Regions from separate parts of the Labrys methylaminiphilus subsp. lupini genome, predicted to be linked through region 2. Evidence: predicted binding sites of a transcription regulator. Region 2 holds the regulator's gene; the other holds the start of a gene.

What was found. Region 2 encodes PhoB, which activates phosphate uptake and scavenging genes when phosphate is short. Its sites were predicted from a motif close to TGTCATNNANCTGTCAT; they were not measured.
Region 1: the regulator PhoB is predicted to act here: its motif matches at 2,910-2,926, upstream of ACN6KF_RS14405 (BtaA family protein).

The regions. Positions count from the first base shown of each region.
Region 1 is NZ_JBMDIH010000001.1:3,080,398-3,084,597, reverse strand. It holds gene ACN6KF_RS14420 (MaoC family dehydratase) at 1-398, shown strand, start outside; gene ACN6KF_RS14415 (MaoC family dehydratase) at 395-868, shown strand; gene ACN6KF_RS14410 (class I SAM-dependent methyltransferase) at 903-1,559, opposite strand; gene ACN6KF_RS14405 (BtaA family protein) at 1,568-2,848, opposite strand; gene ACN6KF_RS14400 (DUF6636 domain-containing protein) at 2,973-3,398, opposite strand; gene ACN6KF_RS14395 (ABC transporter ATP-binding protein) at 3,778-4,200, opposite strand, start outside.
Region 2 is NZ_JBMDIH010000001.1:3,723,605-3,727,804, reverse strand. It holds gene ACN6KF_RS17650 (RNA polymerase sigma factor) at 1-361, shown strand, start outside; gene ACN6KF_RS17645 (hypothetical protein) at 380-1,117, opposite strand; gene phoB (phosphate regulon transcriptional regulator PhoB) at 1,258-1,959, opposite strand; gene phoU (phosphate signaling complex protein PhoU) at 1,973-2,692, opposite strand; gene pstB (phosphate ABC transporter ATP-binding protein PstB) at 2,728-3,555, opposite strand; gene pstA (phosphate ABC transporter permease PstA) at 3,552-4,200, opposite strand, start outside.

The DNA.
Region 1 (4,200 bases), 640 kb from region 2:
CGTACAAGCTGACGCGCGAGGCCATCCTCGCTTTTGCCAGGGAATACGACCCCCAGCCGTTTCATCTCGATGATGAGGCGGCAAAAGGCACCATGCTGGGCGGGCTCGCCGCTTCCGGCTGGCATGCCTGCTGCATCTTGATGCGGCTCAACTGCGATGGCTTCATGCTCGGCTCCACCTCGATGGGCGCGCCCGGCATCGACGAGGTCAAATGGCTGGCGCCGCTCCGCCCGGATGTCACGCTGAGCGTTCGCCGCACGACCCTGGAGGCGCGCGCTTCCAAGAGCCGCCCCGAGATGGGCCTGGTGAAGTTCCTGTTCGAGCTCGTGGCTGATGGAAAGACGGTGGTGACCACCCAGACCGGCTCCATCATGTTCGGCCGGAGGCTGGCGGCATGAAATATTTCGAGGATCTCGCCATCGGCGATACCGACGAGATCGGTGCCTTCACCTTTTCGGTCGAGAACATCAAGCGCTTTGCGGTGCTCTACGATCCCCAGCCCTTTCACGTCGACGAAGCGGCTGCGGCGGCCAGCCATTTCGGCGGCCTGGTGGCGTCGGGCTGGCAGGTTGCCGCGGTCTGGATGAAACTCCTGGTGGCGCATCAGGAGGTCGAGATCATCAGGGCGCGCCAACTCGGCAAGCCGGTGGTCAAGCTCGGCCCGTCACCGGGCTTTCGCAACATGGTCTGGGCCAAGCCGGTGCATGCTGGTGATACGCTGCGCTACAGCGTGGAGATCACGGGCAAGAAGGAGAGCGCTTCCCGTCCCGAATGGGGCATCGTCTCGATGCTGAGTTCAGCCATCAACCAGCATGGCGAGCAGGCCTTCCGCTTCGAGGGCACGGTGTTCTGGGAAAGGCGGGGGTAAGGGAAATATAGCGTGCCCCGCAATTGGCTCGAACCTATGTCATTATGGCCGGCCTCTCCAGTTCCGCATAGAAGGCGTAGCCACGGTAGAGGTCTTTGGTCCGAAGCCGCAGTCCCTCGCGGCTTGCGAGGTCCGCCAACGCTGTGGGCAATGCCGCGATGGGATGGACGTGGAAGCGTGCCAGCCAGGCGAAGAGCAGGCGCTTGAACCAGCCAGGCAGGCCCTCCTGCTGGCCGAAATCCACGATCAGAAGGCGCCCGCCTGGGTTCAGGCCGGCAATGGCACGTTCCAGTACGGCGCGCCAGTCGGGGATCATCGAAAGCGTATAGGAAATGTAGATGCGCTCGAAACCCTTGCGCCTGAGCTGTCCAGGCGAAAAGCGGGTGGCATCGGCCTCGGCCACGGTGACTCGCGCCAGGCGATTGCGGTCGAGCGAGTGCCGGGCCGTTTCGAGCATCGCCGTCGAAATGTCGAAGCCGTAAAGTGGTGTGGCGGGATAGCGCCTGGCTACGGCGATGAGGTTGCGGCCGGTGCCGCAACCGATTTCGAGAATCGCATCGCTGGCGGCCGGTCGCAGCGAGGCGATCAGGTGATCCCGGCCGAGCAGATAATATTTGCGCGTGAGATCGTAGATGTAGCGCTGGTGGCGATAGATCCGGTTCATCGCCGCCGCAGCATCGCCTGTCTGCATCTCGATGCTCAATGGAGGGCTCGCAGCTCGTAGAGATGGAAACCGCCATAGATCGCGGAACGGTCGTGGGCGGTCCAGGCTCGGCAACGCTCGCGGTCATAGGACCAGCGTGCCAGCAAGTCGGCGGGGATGCGGCCCGGGAGCAGGCTCTCCTCGGCGGCGGTACGGAAGATCACCCGGGCGCCGGGGCGGGCAGTCCGGGTGATCTCGCTCCACAGCTTGGTGAGGATGACATCGGTCATCCAGTCCTGCGCATCGAGCAGCACATAGGCGTCGAGGCTGGCTGCTGGCTGGGCCTTGAGGTGGTCGATCAGGTTGACGTGGCGCACCTCGATGCGGTCGGCCCGATCGCGCACGGCCTCATAGGCGGCGCGCTCGAGATAGGGCGGCACCGGCCCGTCGCCCTCCGGTTTGTAGCCGCGGCCGAAGGCCTGCCAGGCAAAATAATTGTCCTTGAGGTCGAAATCGCAGGCGAGACGCTCCAGTCGTTCGCGCAGCACATCGGCAATGCCTTCCCCGTCGGCGGCGGCGCCGGCCAGGGCGTCATACTGTTCCGGCGGAATGCCCAGGCCATAGAGCGAGGCCCGCCGGCGGGTCAGCCATTTGATATGCGGGCGATCGAACAGGGGAGCGATGCGCTCGTCGAAGACACGACGCTGCTCGGCGAGGTCGCGGGCTGCCAGCAGGTCGGCCGGATCGATGCGATGCAGCCGTCCGATCAGGTGGCCGAGACCAATGAAACGGCCGAGCAGGCCATAGCGATAGAGGTTCTTGCCGAAATAGCCGATGCGACGGCGGCCAAGCAGGTCGCGGCCATCCCAATAGGCGCGTGTCTCGGCATCGAGATGCGGACGAAGCGCGGTTTCATAAGCCGAGACATTGCGGCGCTGATCGGCGCGCGCAAAGAAATCGTAGAAGGTGGCATGATCCGGCAATTGCTGGGCCGCGGCGATCTTCAAGCGATTGAGCGCGATGTGATGGCGGTTGAGATCGACGGCGGTGATCGAGGCCGGGCCGGCCTTGAGATAGCTCATCACGTTGCAGCCGCCCGAGGCGATTGCGACCAGCCGATCGTCGGGCTTCAGCGCCAGCGCTTCCATGTCGATTTCGGGGTCTTCCCAGATCTGGGCGTAGACGAGGCCGCTGAAAGCCAAGGTGAAAAGCCGATCCTGGATGCCGCGCAATGACAACAGCCGATGGTGCTCCACGGCTTGTTTGACGTGGCCCTGCTTGGCTTGGCCCTGGCTCTTGGCTCGTGCCTGTGTCCCGATGCTGTTCACATCCGTCATCCCCAGCCGCTCCTTCGTCGAATCCAGGTTGCGTGATGGGATTCGCGGATAAGACCAAGCGATGACGGGGGGATGACAGGGGCTCTTCAAAGCGACGTGGAGGCGACAGCTTTCCGCTGCCTCCTCAGTAGGCCAACAGTTTGGCCCGGCTGATGAAGAAGCCGTGGCCGTCTCGTCTGCGGCAGGTCAGGCCATCCTCGGCCGAGACGCATTTGAAAGGGCCATTCTCCCAGGTCTGACCATAGCCGACAGTGGTGTCGCCGTCACAGCAGAAGGGATCGCTGATATCCTTGTAGATGGCGCCTTTTCCGCTCGGCCCGAGAATGATCCGCGCGGGTGATTGCTTCTCCCTTTCGCAGCTCAGGGTCGGCAATTCCAATCCCGCGCTCGCGCCCTCGCCCTCGCTCTGCGGAATGAAGCGGCAGGAAATATTGCCGCTCGGCATGGCAAAGCTCACCATCGAATCGTCAGCCAGGGCCGGCACGCTCAAGGTGGTAGGCATGAGTGACAGCGCGAGGGTGACGGGCAGGATGAATCTGGGCTTCTTCATTTGATATTTCCGTTGGAAACACAGGCGGGGGAAGACGAAGAATGATGCTCTGCAAGCGTGATGGGGCGAAGTTTCGAAGGATACTCACGACACCCCCCGGCACTACAGCCGCAGTTCACGTTTGAAGGGGATATACGGAGCGTCAGCCTCCTGGCTGACGCTCCGTATATCCCGCCTCCTTAGGGCTCGTCCGCCGATAATAGAATCGAATTGGCTCGACCTTTGTCATTGCCGGGTTTGACCCGGCAATCCAGCTCCTTCCAGGTATCGAAGACGGGGCCGCTGGATGCCCGGGTCAAGCCCGGGCATGACAAAGGAGGCATTTCAATTATTTTCGGACAATGCTTTACCTGTTCAAACGCAACTGTCGTGCCAGGCCTCAAACCGTATTCGTGGCCTCGACGCGCTCCTTGCCCAGCGCCGCCGCCATCAGGGTCTGGGTATATAGTTCCCGCGGCGCATCGAAGATCTGGGCGGTCGCCCCTTCCTCGACGATGCGGCCTTCCTTCATCACCACGACATAGTCGGACAAGGCCCGCACCACCGATAGATCATGGCTGATGAACAAGTAGGACAGGCCATGCGTGGCCTGCAGTTCGCGCAGCAGTTCGACGATCTGTTTCTGCACCGAGCGGTCGAGTGCTGAGGTTGGCTCATCCAGCACCACCACCTTGGGCTTGAGGATCATCGCCCGTGCAATGGCGATGCGCTGGCGCTGGCCACCGGAGAATTCATGCGGATAGCGGTTGCGGGCGGCAGGATCGAGACCAACCTCGGTCAGAGCCTGGATGGCCCGCTTGTC
Region 2 (4,200 bases):
CGAAGCCGCGCTGCAATCGGCCCATGCCAATAGGCGCATCTGCGCGACGACGGACTGGGCCGCGATCGTCACGCTGTATGAGGCCTTGGTACTACTGACCGCGTCCCCCGTCGCTGCCATCAACAGAGCCGTGGCGCTCGCCCGTCTTGCGGGACCGCAAGCCGGATTGGCCGGGCTCGACGAGGTCGCCAGCGACAGGCGGATCGCCGATTACCAGCCTTATTGGGCTGCACGCGCGGACTTGCTGGCCCGCGCCGCAAGGCAGGAGGAGGCCCGCAACGCCTATTCGCGGGCGATCGGGCTGGAGAGTGATCCCGTCATCCGCCGTTATCTGCAAGGGCGCCTGGCGGCTCTGGGCTGATATCGGCGCCTGCAGAAGCTATTGGGGATAGCGGCCATTGAAGGGCGGGGCCTCGATCCACCATTGCGGTGTATAGGCGCGCTTGATCGGGCAACGGATCAATGTGTCTTCATCGAGCCACAGCTGCCGCTCGGGGGCGGGGGTCATCACGATGGTTTCCGCCGTGCCGGAGCGGCCGCTTCGCAGGGCCTGGTCCTGCGCCGGCGAGCTGCCGCATCGAAGCTGCAGCGTCGCCTGGAACTTGGCGCTGGAAGGCTCCTCGCCATCGGCCTCGATGACCGCGCAATATTTGCCGTAGAGCTGGATGGCAGGACCGGCTGCCCGTAGAAGCTGCACGGAAACCCGGTTGCCTGGCGTCGCCCCCTGCTTGTCGCAGCCATCGTCCTGCAAGGCATAGATGCCGTCGGCATAGTTGCCCGCCTTCTGGGCATAGGACATGCGCGTGGCGGGCGCGCGTCCGGCCTGCCTGACGGACAAGACGGTCCTGATCTGCCTGCTGCCATCGGGTGCGACCTCCACCATGGCCTCGACCTCGCATCGCGAGCCTTCCTTGCAGATACCGGCGACCTGCTCCTGCATGTCGCTGTCGGCTGCGATGAAGCAATCCTTGCCGATATAGGAGCCCGCCAAGCCGGAGCCGGTACCGAACTCGCCCGAACACAAGGTTTTCTTGAGCTTGGCCGCTGCGGCATCGCTGGGAAGCAGCGCCAACGAACTGGCAGTCAAAAGCGACGCGACGAGCAAGGAACGGATCATGGCAACCCCGGCATTTTCTTTGGCAAGTCGTCTTATCGCAAGCCTCTGAAATCGCCTAGATCGGGCGAGTACCGGGTACGTGATGCGACAAGGCCGGCGGCGAGCCGCCGGCCTTGGTGTCGGGCGATGAAATATCCGTCCTAGGCCTGCTTGGCGAAGGTCTCGTCGAAGGAATAGCCGGCGCCGCGAACCGTGCGGATCGGGTCGATCTCGCGCGTGCGGTTCATCGCCTTGCGCAGTCGCCCGACATGCACGTCGACCGTGCGCTCGTCGATGTAGACGTCGCGGCCCCAGACGCTGTCGAGCAATTGCTCGCGTGCGAACACGCGTCCCGGCGCCTGCATCAGGAATTCGAGCAGGCGGAATTCGGTCGGGCCGAGGCGGATCTCGCGATTGCCGCGATGAACGCGCTTGGTCTCGCGGTCGAGGGAAATGTCACCGGCCTTGAGCAGGGAGGCGACGTGATCGGGCTTGGCCCGACGCAGCAGAGCGCGGACGCGGGCCGAGAGTTCCGGCACGGAGAAGGGCTTGACGACATAATCGTCGGCGCCGGTGGCCAGACCCCGCACACGCTCGGTTTCCTCGCCACGCGCCGTGAGCATGATCACGGGCAGGCGCTCGGTTTCCGGCCGCATGCGGATGCGCCGGCACAATTCGATACCCGACAACCCCGGCAGCATCCAGTCCAGCAATACCAGATCCGGCACGCTTTCGCGCAGGCGGATCTCGGCATCGTCACCGCGCGCCACACTGTCGACCTCATAGCCTTCGGCTTCGAGATTGTAGCGCAGCAGCAGGGTCAATGCTTCTTCGTCCTCGACGATCAGAACCTTGGGAGGCATGGCCTATCCCTTGTTACTTAGCCGGCACAGGAAGGTCGACGAGATCGGTGCTGTTGTCCGCCTTGGGCCGCTCGCCGGCCGGCGATTCACCGGTCACCAGGTAATGCACCGTCTCGGCGATGTTGGTGGCATGGTCGCCGATGCGCTCGATGTTCTTGGCGCAGAACAGCAGATGGGTGCAGAAGCCGATATTGCGCGGATCTTCCATCATGTAGGTCAGCAATTCGCGGAACAGCGAGGTGTACATCGCATCGATCTCGCCGTCCGAACTCCAGACCGAGAGCGCTTCTTCGACATTGCGCTGGGCGAAGGCGTCGAGGACCTGCTTGAGCTGCTCGAGCACCAGGTCAGCCATATGATCGAAACCGCCGAAGAGCTGGGCCGGCTGCGCATGGCTGTGGATGGCGACCACGCGCTTGGCGACGTTCTTGCCGAGGTCGCCGATGCGTTCGAGATCGTTGGCCACCCGCAGGGCCGAGACGATTTCGCGCAGGTCGAGTGCCAGTGGCTGGCGCTTGGCGATGACCAGGATAGCCCGGTCCTCGACCTGGCGCTGGAGCTTGTCGATCGCCAGATCGAGCTCGATCACGGCCTTGGCGCGCTGGGTGTCGCGCTTGAGCAGGGCTTCGACGCTGTCGGCTACGCTCTTCTCTGCATAGCCACCCATTTCGGCGATCATGTTGCGCAATTCGCGCAATTCCTGATCGAAGGATGTAACGATGTGGTCGGACATGCCGCCTCCAAATGAATTCGACGCTGGCCGAGGGATCAGCCGAAGCGGCCGGTGATGTAATCCTGTGTACGGCTGTCGTTCGGGGTGGTGAACATCTTGTTGGTCTGGCCGACCTCGATGAGGTCACCCAGATAGAAGAAGGCCGTCACATCCGCGCAACGCGCCGCCTGCTGCATATTGTGCGTGACGATGACGATGGTGAAGTCCCGCTTCAATTCGTCGATCAGTTCCTCGATCTTGGCGGTCGAGATCGGATCGAGCGCGGAGGTCGGCTCGTCCAGCAGCACGACTTCGGGCTTCACCGCGATGGTGCGGGCGATGCACAGGCGCTGCTGCTGGCCACCGGACATGCCGAGCGCAGAGGCGTGCAGGCGGTCCTTGACCTCGTTCCACAGGGCGGCCTTGGTCAGGCACCATTCGACTCGGCTGTCCATTTCCGCCTTGGAGATCGACTCATGCAGGCGCACGCCGAAGGCGATGTTGTCATAGATCGACATCGGGAAGGGCGTGGGCTTCTGGAACACCATGCCGATGCGGGCGCGCAGCACTGCCGGATCGATCTCCTTGCCGATGACGTTCTGACCATCGAGCAGCACGCGGCCCTTGGCAGTCTGGCCCGGATAGAGGTCGTACATGCGGTTGAGCACGCGCAGCAGGGTGGACTTGCCGCAGCCGGAAGGGCCGATCATGGCCGTGACCTGCCGGTCGATCATGTCGAGATTGATGCCCTTGAGCGCATGCTTCTCGCCATAGAAGAAGTCGAGATTCTCGACCTTGAGCTTCACGGCGGCGGCTGGATTGGCGATGGGGCGTTCGGCAACCGCGATGGAGGCTTGTGGAGTAGCGGACATGGGATCACTCATTTCTTGGGAGCGAGCACGAAGCGGGTCAGAATATTGAGCGCCAACACGCCGGCGGTGATGAGGAGGGCGCCGCTCCAGGCCACCGAGACGGCCTTGGGGTCGGGATAAGGCGCGAGCTGGTAGATGGCGGCCGGCAAGCTGGCAAAGGCATTGCCGAGGTTGAGCGACCAGTTGGAATTGCCGAAGGCTGTCAGCAGCAGGGGTGCGGTCTCGCCGGCGGCGCGGGCCAGGGCCAGCAGGATGCCGGTGACGATACCGGTGCGGGCCGAGCGCCAGGTCACGGAGGTGATGACCTTCCACATCGGCGACCCCAGCGCGAAGGCGGCTTCGCGCAGGCTGATCGGCACCAGGGCCAGCATGTCCTCGGTGGTGCGCACGACCACCGGCAGGATGATGATGGCGAGGGCGACCACGCCGGCCCAGCCGGAGAAGCCGCCCGTCGTCACCACGATCATCTGGTAGACGAACAGGCCGATCAGGATGGACGGCGCCGAAAGCAGGATGTCGTTGATGAAGCGCACCGCGTCGGCGAACTTGCTGCCGCGCCCCGCCTCGGCGAGGAAGGTGCCAGCCATGATGCCGATCGGCGCGCCGATGAGGAGGGCGAGCAAGACCATGGCGAAAGAGCCGACGATGGCATTGCGC